Regions from separate parts of the Bacillus sp. EB106-06-01-XG163 genome, predicted to be linked through region 1. Evidence: riboswitches for the same ligand, from Rfam matches in the RefSeq annotation. Region 1 holds a riboswitch; the other holds the start of a gene.
What was found. A riboswitch is a leader RNA that binds a small molecule or an ion and turns the genes downstream of it on or off. The one in region 1 is predicted to bind S-adenosylmethionine.

Region 1 (4,213 bases):
CTCCGTATGAAAAAGCGTGGATGATCGTCGTGGAACCGGCTGATGCTGAAGAAATCGAAAACCTCATGACTTCCGAGCAATATGACGAAATGACACAAGAAGACTGATCGGATAGCAAAGGGGCCATTTGGACATTCTATCTGTAACGGGAGGTGTCTAAAATGGCTTTTGATAAACAAAAGGTCGATGTGACGGAGAACGTTACGGGCCGCTTTCAAAACGGCCGGTTTTCCTTGTTTCATGAAAATGAAGCCATCGGCGAGATGACAGGCATGGACCAGTACGAGCTCAAACAGGGCTTTTCATTTGAAAATCAAAAATTTTATAAAACAGCCGATGTCATAAACGGCAGCGATCCGAAATATGTCGATTGCGATTATGAGAATGGCTGGTGTTAACAGTTGGCGGTGAATTTCACTGCCTTCTTTTTCAATCTGACGCTAAAACAATCGGCAGGTGACGCGCTTATGTACAACGGAGATGAAAAGGTCATTATCGTAGAAGGAAAATCTGATAAAATCAAAGTCAGGGAAGTGCTCATCGAACCCGCGGAAATCGTCTGTACAAACGGGACGATCGGCCAAACCGAACTGGAAGATTTGGCGGACCGCCTGTTTGACAGAGACGTCTATATTTTAACGGACGCAGATGACTCCGGAGAAAAATTAAGAAAACAGCTGAAACGGGAGCTTCCCGACGCGCGCCATATTTATATAGACAGAACATACAGGCAAGTCGAGTCGTGCCCGGGCCATCATCTCGCATCTGTGCTGATCAGAGCCGGCTTTGATGCTGACACTGTATTTTTGAAAAAGAACGACCTGAGGTGGTAAACATGAAAGAACTCCAAGAAAATGAACTCGAATCGATTCAGGATGACGTTTATCTCCTGTATTTGTACACCCCGTTTTGCGGCACATGCCAGCTGGCGTCCAAAATGCTAACTGTCGTCGAAGAAATGCTGCCCGGCGCCGCCTTCTATAAAAACAACGTGAATTATTCCCCCGCATTCGCCAAAGCCTATCAGATTGAAAGCGTTCCGTGCTTTTTGCTGTTTAAAGGCGGAGAGCTTGTTGAGAAAGGATACGCCTTCCGCTCCGTTTCCTATTTATATGAGCTGATTAAACAAAAAACATCGCAAACGTTCCCGATGTGACAATATTTACAGGAAAATGTCGTGCGGTTTATAAAGGGTTCTGTCCGTTAAAAAGAGAAAGTGTATGTATGGCCATTAAAACGGGAGGTTATACGAGTGGAGAAAATAGAAGTTTCAGAGAATGACGGACAGCATCTGTTTTTGAAACCGCTATTAAACGCCTCAACGCTGCTGATTACATTCCAAGGAGAAACAGAAGCCTTAACGGTCTCAATTAACGGACAGGGAGAAATGAGAAAAACGTCGGTTTCAAAGGAAAAATCTAATTTGACCTTTTACGGAAACCAGACGGAAATCATTCATCTTCTGCATGGTGATGTCTCTTTGCAAAAGCTTATCCAAAGCGGAAAACTCAAAGTGAAAGGATCATTCAGAGCTCTGCTGAAGCTGGAGGCCATCCTCTGGCTGACAAACGGATTTTTTCAGGCGATCAGTAAACGGCCGTAACTCAATCTACTATGTGACAATAGCTTCCAATATTTATTTTATTGACTTTTTATCATTCGCCGTGCTATTCTACAGTAAGAATTTCCGGACGAAAATACGATATGTTTTCTCTTATCAAGAGAGGTGGAGGGAAGTGCCCTATGAAGCCCGGCAACCATCAACAATGTTGAAATGGTGCCAATTCACTCGAAGCGGTCTGCTTTGAAAGATGAGAGAAAGGCCTTTTTCAATAAGCCTTTCTGCTCATTTTTGCAGAAAGGCTTTTCTTTTGCGGAGAAACCCGGAAGATTTCTTAGAATAGTGTAAGGCGGGTGATTGCTTTGATCCATCTTCAAAATGTTTCAAAAATTTACAAAGCGAAGCATGGGGATGTCAATGCTGTCCAAGATGTCACTCTTGATATCAAAAAGGGCGAAATATTTGGAATTATAGGATATAGCGGAGCTGGTAAAAGTTCCTTAATCCGTCTCCTGAACGGCCTTGAAAAGCCGACGTCGGGAACCGTGGAAGTCGCGGGGACGGAATTAAATAAAGTAAGCAGCCGCGGGCTGAGAAAAGCGCGCCAGGAAATCAGCATGATCTTCCAGCATTTTAACCTTCTGTGGTCGCGCACCGTCCGGGAGAACATTATGTTTCCGCTGGAAATCGCCGGCGTGAAAAAAAGCGAACGGGTCCGCCGCGCTGATGAATTGATTAAACTGGTCGGATTAGAGGGGAAAGAAAAATCTTATCCGTCGCAGCTGAGCGGCGGTCAAAAGCAGCGTGTCGGCATCGCCCGGGCGCTCGCCAATAATCCGAAAGTCCTTCTGTGCGATGAAGCGACATCAGCGCTCGATCCGCAGACGACCGATTCAATTTTGGATCTTTTATCCGATATAAATGACAGACTCGGCCTGACGATCGTGCTCATTACCCATGAAATGCACGTCATCCGAAAAATCTGCAACAGAGTCGCAGTCATGGAAAACGGGAAAGTCGTTGAAGAAGGCGAAGTACTCCAAGTTTTCAGAAACCCGCGCGAACCGATGACCAAGCGTTTCGTTCAGCAGGTGACAGAACCAGAGGAGACGAAAGAAACCATCCAGCATTTTCTGCAGGAAACAGCGACAGGAAAAACGATTCAGCTTTCATTTGTCGGGCAGGCAGCCGAGCAGCCCCTCATTACGGAAATGATCCGAAACTTTGATGTGGACGTCAATATTCTGCAGGGGAAAATTTCACAGACGAAGGACGGAGCCTACGGTTCTTTATTCATTCATATTGACGGTCAGGAAAAAGAAGTAGAAAACGTGATCCGGTTCATCAAAGACAAACAGGTAGAAGCAGAGGTGATCACAAATGTTTGAAAAATGGTTCCCGAACGTTGATATAACCGAGCTGTGGACGGCCACATACGAGACCCTTTATATGACGGTCATCGCTTTAGTTTTTTCATTTATCATCGGAGCGGTTCTCGGTCTTCTGCTCTTTTTAACGGGCAAGGGAAGCTTATGGGAAAATAAAATCATTAACACCGTGATTGCGGCGGTCGTTAATATTTTCAGGTCTATTCCGTTTCTTATTTTAATTATTCTGCTTCTCGGCTTTACTAAGATTTTGGTCGGATCGATTTTAGGACCGAACGCCGCATTGCCGGCGCTGATTATCGGCTCCGCGCCGTTTTACGCCCGTCTTGCGGAAATTGCGCTCCGGGAAGTCGATAAAGGAGTCATCGAAGCTGCCAGATCAATGGGAGCAAAGACATCGACGATTATCTTCAAAGTGCTGATTCCTGAATCAATGCCTGCGTTAATTTCAGGCATCACCGTTACGGCCATCGCCCTGATCGGATCTACCGCCATTGCCGGCGCCATCGGTTCAGGCGGACTCGGAAACCTTGCATATGTAGAAGGCTACCAGTCCAATAATACGGATGTAACGTTTGTAGCGACAGTATTTATACTCATCATCGTCTTTATCATTCAGATTATCGGTGATGTAATTACAAATATAATAGACAAAAGATAAGGGAGGATTTACATTGAAAAAGATTGTATTAAGTGCGCTGCTGCTTGTGTTCGCGGGAGTTTTGGCCGCCTGCGGATCAAACGGCTCGAATAAAAAGGAAATCGTCGTCGCCGCGACAAAAACACCGCATGCTGAAATCTTAAAAGAAGCGGAACCGCTCTTGAAGGAAAAAGGCTACACATTAAAAGTAAAAGTGCTGAACGATTACAAAATGTACAACAAAGCGTTAGCTGATAATGAAGTGGATGCGAACTACTTCCAGCACGTTCCTTACCTTGAACAGGAAATGAAGGAAAATAAAGATTACAAACTCGTGAATGCCGGAGCCGTTCACCTTGAGCCATTCGGAATTTACACGAAAAAATACAAATCACTGAAAGACCTGCCTAAAGGCGCGACCATCATCATGACTAACAATGTCGCTGAACAAGGCCGTATGCTGGCGATGCTTGAAAAAGCCGGACTGATCACACTTGATCCGAAGGTGAAAACGATTGAAGCGACTACGAAAAACATTACGAAAAACCCGAAAAACCTGACATTCAAAAAAATCGCCCCTGAATTAACGGCGAAAGCATATAATGAAGAAGAAGGCGATGCAGT
Region 2 (4,213 bases), on a different contig from region 1:
ATCCGGAGAAAGGAGTCCGCAAAGCATGCTGATTAATGTCGTTTTTCCGGCTCCGTTCTCACCGAGTAAAGCGAAAAATTCCCCTTTCTCAACTGAGAACTCAAGACGGTCAACGGCGGCGGTTTCTTTATAATGTTTCGTTAATTGCTTCAGCTCAATCGCGTGCATTTACTCATCCTCGCTATCTTCATCGATTTGCTTAGCGTTTAAAATATCTTTTGCAAACTCGAAAAAGAGTTCTTGTTTAACAAGTGCGATACCTTGCTGGTCATCTCCGAGCATAAGCAGTGAATCCCCCGGATTTATATCGAAAACATCTCTTGCTTCTTTAGGAATGACAATCTGTCCTTTTGTGCCCACTTTAACAGTCCCGAAAATGTGTTTTCCTTTTGGTGCCGTCATGTTTATCCCTCCGAAAAATGAATTGTATTTTTTGTATGAATTGTAATACTTCGTATACTAAACATACATTGATCTTCCATAAAATTCATTAAAATTCATGAAATAGTTTTATTTTCATAAAAAAGCACTCCTGCCATATAACAGGAGTGCTTTTGATTTTATCGTTTGTGTTCCTTTATCATTTCCAGATGGGGGATGCCCGCATCGAGAAATTCTTCGCCGGATGTGACGCGGTATCCTTGTTTTTCGTAAAACGGAACCGCCTGCGTCTGCGCATGTAAGATAAAGCTGTCGGCGCCTTTGGCTGCCGCCGCTTTTTCAAGCGCCTGCATAATGATGGCTCCGACGCCTAAAGAACGATGGCTTTTCATCACGCAGATGCGCTCTAATTTTCCATGCCCGTCTTTCAAGCGCCATCTGCCGGCTCCGACCGGCTGGCCGCCGTCATATATGACTATATGCTCTGACGTGTCTTCGAATTGATCAATCTCTTCTTCTTCCGGAACGTGCTGTTCTTTAACAAAGACCTCTTTTCTGACGAAAAAAGCGTCGTTTAGCTGTTTTTCAGTTTTTGCGATGATGGATTCCAAGCAGTTATTCTCCTCCGCCTAATAAAAATGTTTCATACACAGTCCATGAGCCGTTATCCAGCTGATAGAGCAAGTGAAAACGGTCGATGACTTCTTCGTGGGAAATGTCCAGCATTTTCAGCTGTCCGAGTACGTCGGAATGTTCATCTGACGACAGCTTCTGGCCGACCGTGACATGCGGAACGAAGCTGTATTCCGGCTCGCCGGATAATGCTCCTGAGTAGCATTTCTCACTCAGAGATTTTAATTCCTCCGTCGGCTCTGCTTTCATATATATCACATTATTCACAGGAGAAAACGAGCTGTATTTTGTGATTTTCAGAACGAGCGGATGCGACTCTTTCGCCGTCTGTCTCAGCTGTGATACGACCTGCTCGATTTCCTGTTCTGTCGCTTCAAACGGATCTCTTAGCGTCAGGTGCGGAGGAATGAGCGCGTAGCTCGGGTCGTAGCGTTTCCGGTACGAATTTGCGAGATCCTGTAATTTTTTTGATGGAAATAAAACAATACCGTATTTCATGAAAGTTCCCTCCTTAAATGAATGGTTACAGCATTTTTTTCAGCGCCGGCGTGATGAGCGGCTGCCAGTAGGTCCATTTATGATCCCCGTCGAAGGTTTCATACGTGTATTCAGACTGTTTGCTTTCCAGCAGCTGTTTGAGCTCTTCGTTCGGCGCGGTGAAATCAAGAACCTGGCCGTCTGTCGTGTGAACGCCGGTTTCTTTTTCTCCGATTTGATGATAAACGGAAATCTGTTTGAGATCCTCCGACTGCCGGACGGCATCCAGCACGTGCCCGTCAACATACGGAGACTGCATGATGACGTTTCCAAACATGTTCGGATAGTCAATCGCCGTCATAAGCGAAACGGTTCCGCCGAGGGAATCCCCGATCATGGTGCGGCCGTATCCGACTTGATAAGTCGGGTATTCTTTGTCGATAAAAGGAACGAGCTCATTTGCGATGAATCGCTTATATGAGGCGAACTTAGACCCTTCTGGATGGTATGTGTTTCTTCGCTCCCGCACATTTTTATAAGGGACGCCGATAATGATGCAGCGGTCAATTTCCCCTTTTGACATAAGCTCTTCCGCCTGCCGCCCGATTCTCCCTAATCTGAAATAATCATGGCCGTCCTGAGCGATGACCGTATGATATTTATACAGGGGGGAGAAGGTGGCGGGCAGGTAGACCAAAACGGTCATTTCCTCTTCAAGCTCATGGGAGAAAAGTTTTTTCTCATGAATGATTCCGTTTTTTGATGCCACTTCGCATTCCTCCAGGCCGCTTCTTGTCTTGATGGTTTTTTCCTATTGTACCATGAATTATTAGAAATTTCTTTCTTCAGATGCACTTCTTGCGAGAGTTCAGATAAATAAAAAGTTATTGAAATTCATTTTATAGTGCGTTAATATAGAACAATCAGAAAATACAAAACAATATTCTTATCACGAGAGGTGGAGGGACTGGCCCTTTGAAACCTCAGCAACCGGTTTGCTTTGCCGCGGGAAGGCAAAGTGCCAAGGTGCTAAATCCAGCAAGCGATTCACATGCTTGGAAGATAAGAGGAAGAGAAAAGCTCCTTCTTCTTATGAAGAGGGGGCTTTTTTATTTTTGAAAAAGGATGGTGCTTACTGATGACGCAGCATGTTGATACAAAATTAGCCCAAATCGGAAATAGAAGCGAAGAAGCAACGGGAACGGTCAGTCCGCCGATTTATCTGTCCACCGCTTACCGCCATAGAGGAATAGGAGAATCTACAGGTTTTGACTACGTGCGCACGAAAAACCCGACACGCCAGCTCGTTGAAGACGCTATCGCCGTGTTGGAAAACGGTGCGAGAGGCTTTGCCTTCAGCTCGGGAATGGCAGCCATTCAAACGATTATGGCTTTATTTAAAAGCGGGGATGAATTGATTGTATCCTCCGATTTATACGGAGGCACGTACCGTTTGTTTGAAAACGAATGGAGAAAATACGGCTTAAGCTTTATTTACGATGATTTCAGCGATGAAGACTGTTTACGCTCCAAAATAACGGAAAACACGAAAGCGGTATTTGTTGAAACGCCGACAAACCCGTTAATGCAGGAGGCGGACATTGAAAAAATCGCCCGGATTACGAAAGAAGCCGGCCTGCTTTTAATTGTGGATAATACGTTTTATACCCCGGTGCTCCAGCGCCCGCTTGAACTGGGAGCGGACATCGTCATTCACAGCGCCACAAAATATTTAGCGGGGCACAATGATCTCCTTGCCGGTCTTGCTGTCGTAAAGGATGAAGAGCTCGGCGAGATCATGTTTAATCACCAAAATGCGATCGGAGCCGTTCTCCCGCCGTTTGATTCGTGGCTTTTAATGAGAGGGATGAAAACACTCGGACTCAGAATGCGCCGTCATGAAGAAAACGCCCGTGAACTTGCGGAATTTTTAGAACAGGAAGAAGAAATCGCCGACGTGTTATATCCCGGAAAAGGCGGGATGCTGTCTTTCCGGCTGCAAAAAGAGGAATGGATCAATCCGTTTTTAAAGGCGCTGAAAACGATCTGTTTCGCAGAAAGTCTCGGCGGGGTGGAAAGCTTTATTACATACCCCGCGACACAGACGCACATGGACATTCCGGAAGACATCCGTATCGCAAACGGCGTCTGCAACCGTCTGCTGAGATTTTCAGTGGGCATTGAACATGCAGAAGATTTGAAGCGGGATGTAAAGCAGGCATTACAGCAAGTAAAAGAGGGGGCCGTGTCATATGAGTAATCACAATTGGACGCTGGAAACCCAGCTCGTGCACAATCCATTTAAAACAGACGGAGCCACCGGAGCCGTCAGCGTGCCGATTCAGCATGCTTCCACATTTCATCAGTCTTCATTTGAAGAATTCGGGACATATGACTACAGCCGCTCAGGCACACCGACAAGAACAGCGCTTGAAGAAACAATCGCAGGCCTTGAAGGCGGAACGAGAGGTTTTGCTTTCAGCTCCGGTATGGCGGCGATTTCGACGGCATTTCTGCTCTTATCCCAAGGCGACCATGTCCTCGTCACGGAGGATGTGTACGGCGGAACATTCCGCATGGTGACTGAGGTTCTGTCCCGTTTCGGAATCGAACATACCTTTGTCGATATGACGGACACAGAAGCTGTCGCCCGCGCCATCCGGCCGAACACGAAAGCCATTTATATGGAAACACCGTCAAACCCGACGCTCGGCATCACGGA

Region 2: another riboswitch for S-adenosylmethionine. It lies ahead of AC3WTF_RS06600 (methionine biosynthesis PLP-dependent protein); the one in region 1 lies ahead of metN (methionine ABC transporter ATP-binding protein MetN).

Annotation. Positions count from the first base shown of each region.
Region 1 is NZ_JBYTDS010000006.1:176,149-180,361, reverse strand. It holds gene gcvH (glycine cleavage system protein GcvH) at 1-107, shown strand, start outside; gene AC3WTF_RS09695 (YusG family protein) at 162-398, shown strand; gene AC3WTF_RS09690 (toprim domain-containing protein) at 468-833, shown strand; gene AC3WTF_RS09685 (thioredoxin family protein) at 836-1,156, shown strand; gene AC3WTF_RS09680 (SCP2 sterol-binding domain-containing protein) at 1,253-1,603, shown strand; SAM riboswitch class I at 1,712-1,818, shown strand; gene metN (methionine ABC transporter ATP-binding protein MetN) at 1,924-2,949, shown strand; gene AC3WTF_RS09670 (methionine ABC transporter permease) at 2,942-3,610, shown strand; gene metQ (methionine ABC transporter substrate-binding lipoprotein MetQ) at 3,624-4,213, shown strand, end outside.
Region 2 is NZ_JBYTDS010000004.1:138,206-142,418, reverse strand. It holds gene AC3WTF_RS06625 (ABC transporter ATP-binding protein) at 1-168, opposite strand, end outside; gene AC3WTF_RS06620 (AbrB/MazE/SpoVT family DNA-binding domain-containing protein) at 169-402, opposite strand; gene AC3WTF_RS06615 (GNAT family N-acetyltransferase) at 561-992, opposite strand; gene AC3WTF_RS06610 (YjcG family protein) at 997-1,512, opposite strand; gene AC3WTF_RS06605 (esterase family protein) at 1,538-2,260, opposite strand; SAM riboswitch class I at 2,435-2,560, shown strand; gene AC3WTF_RS06600 (methionine biosynthesis PLP-dependent protein) at 2,630-3,751, shown strand; gene metC (cystathionine beta-lyase) at 3,744-4,213, shown strand, end outside.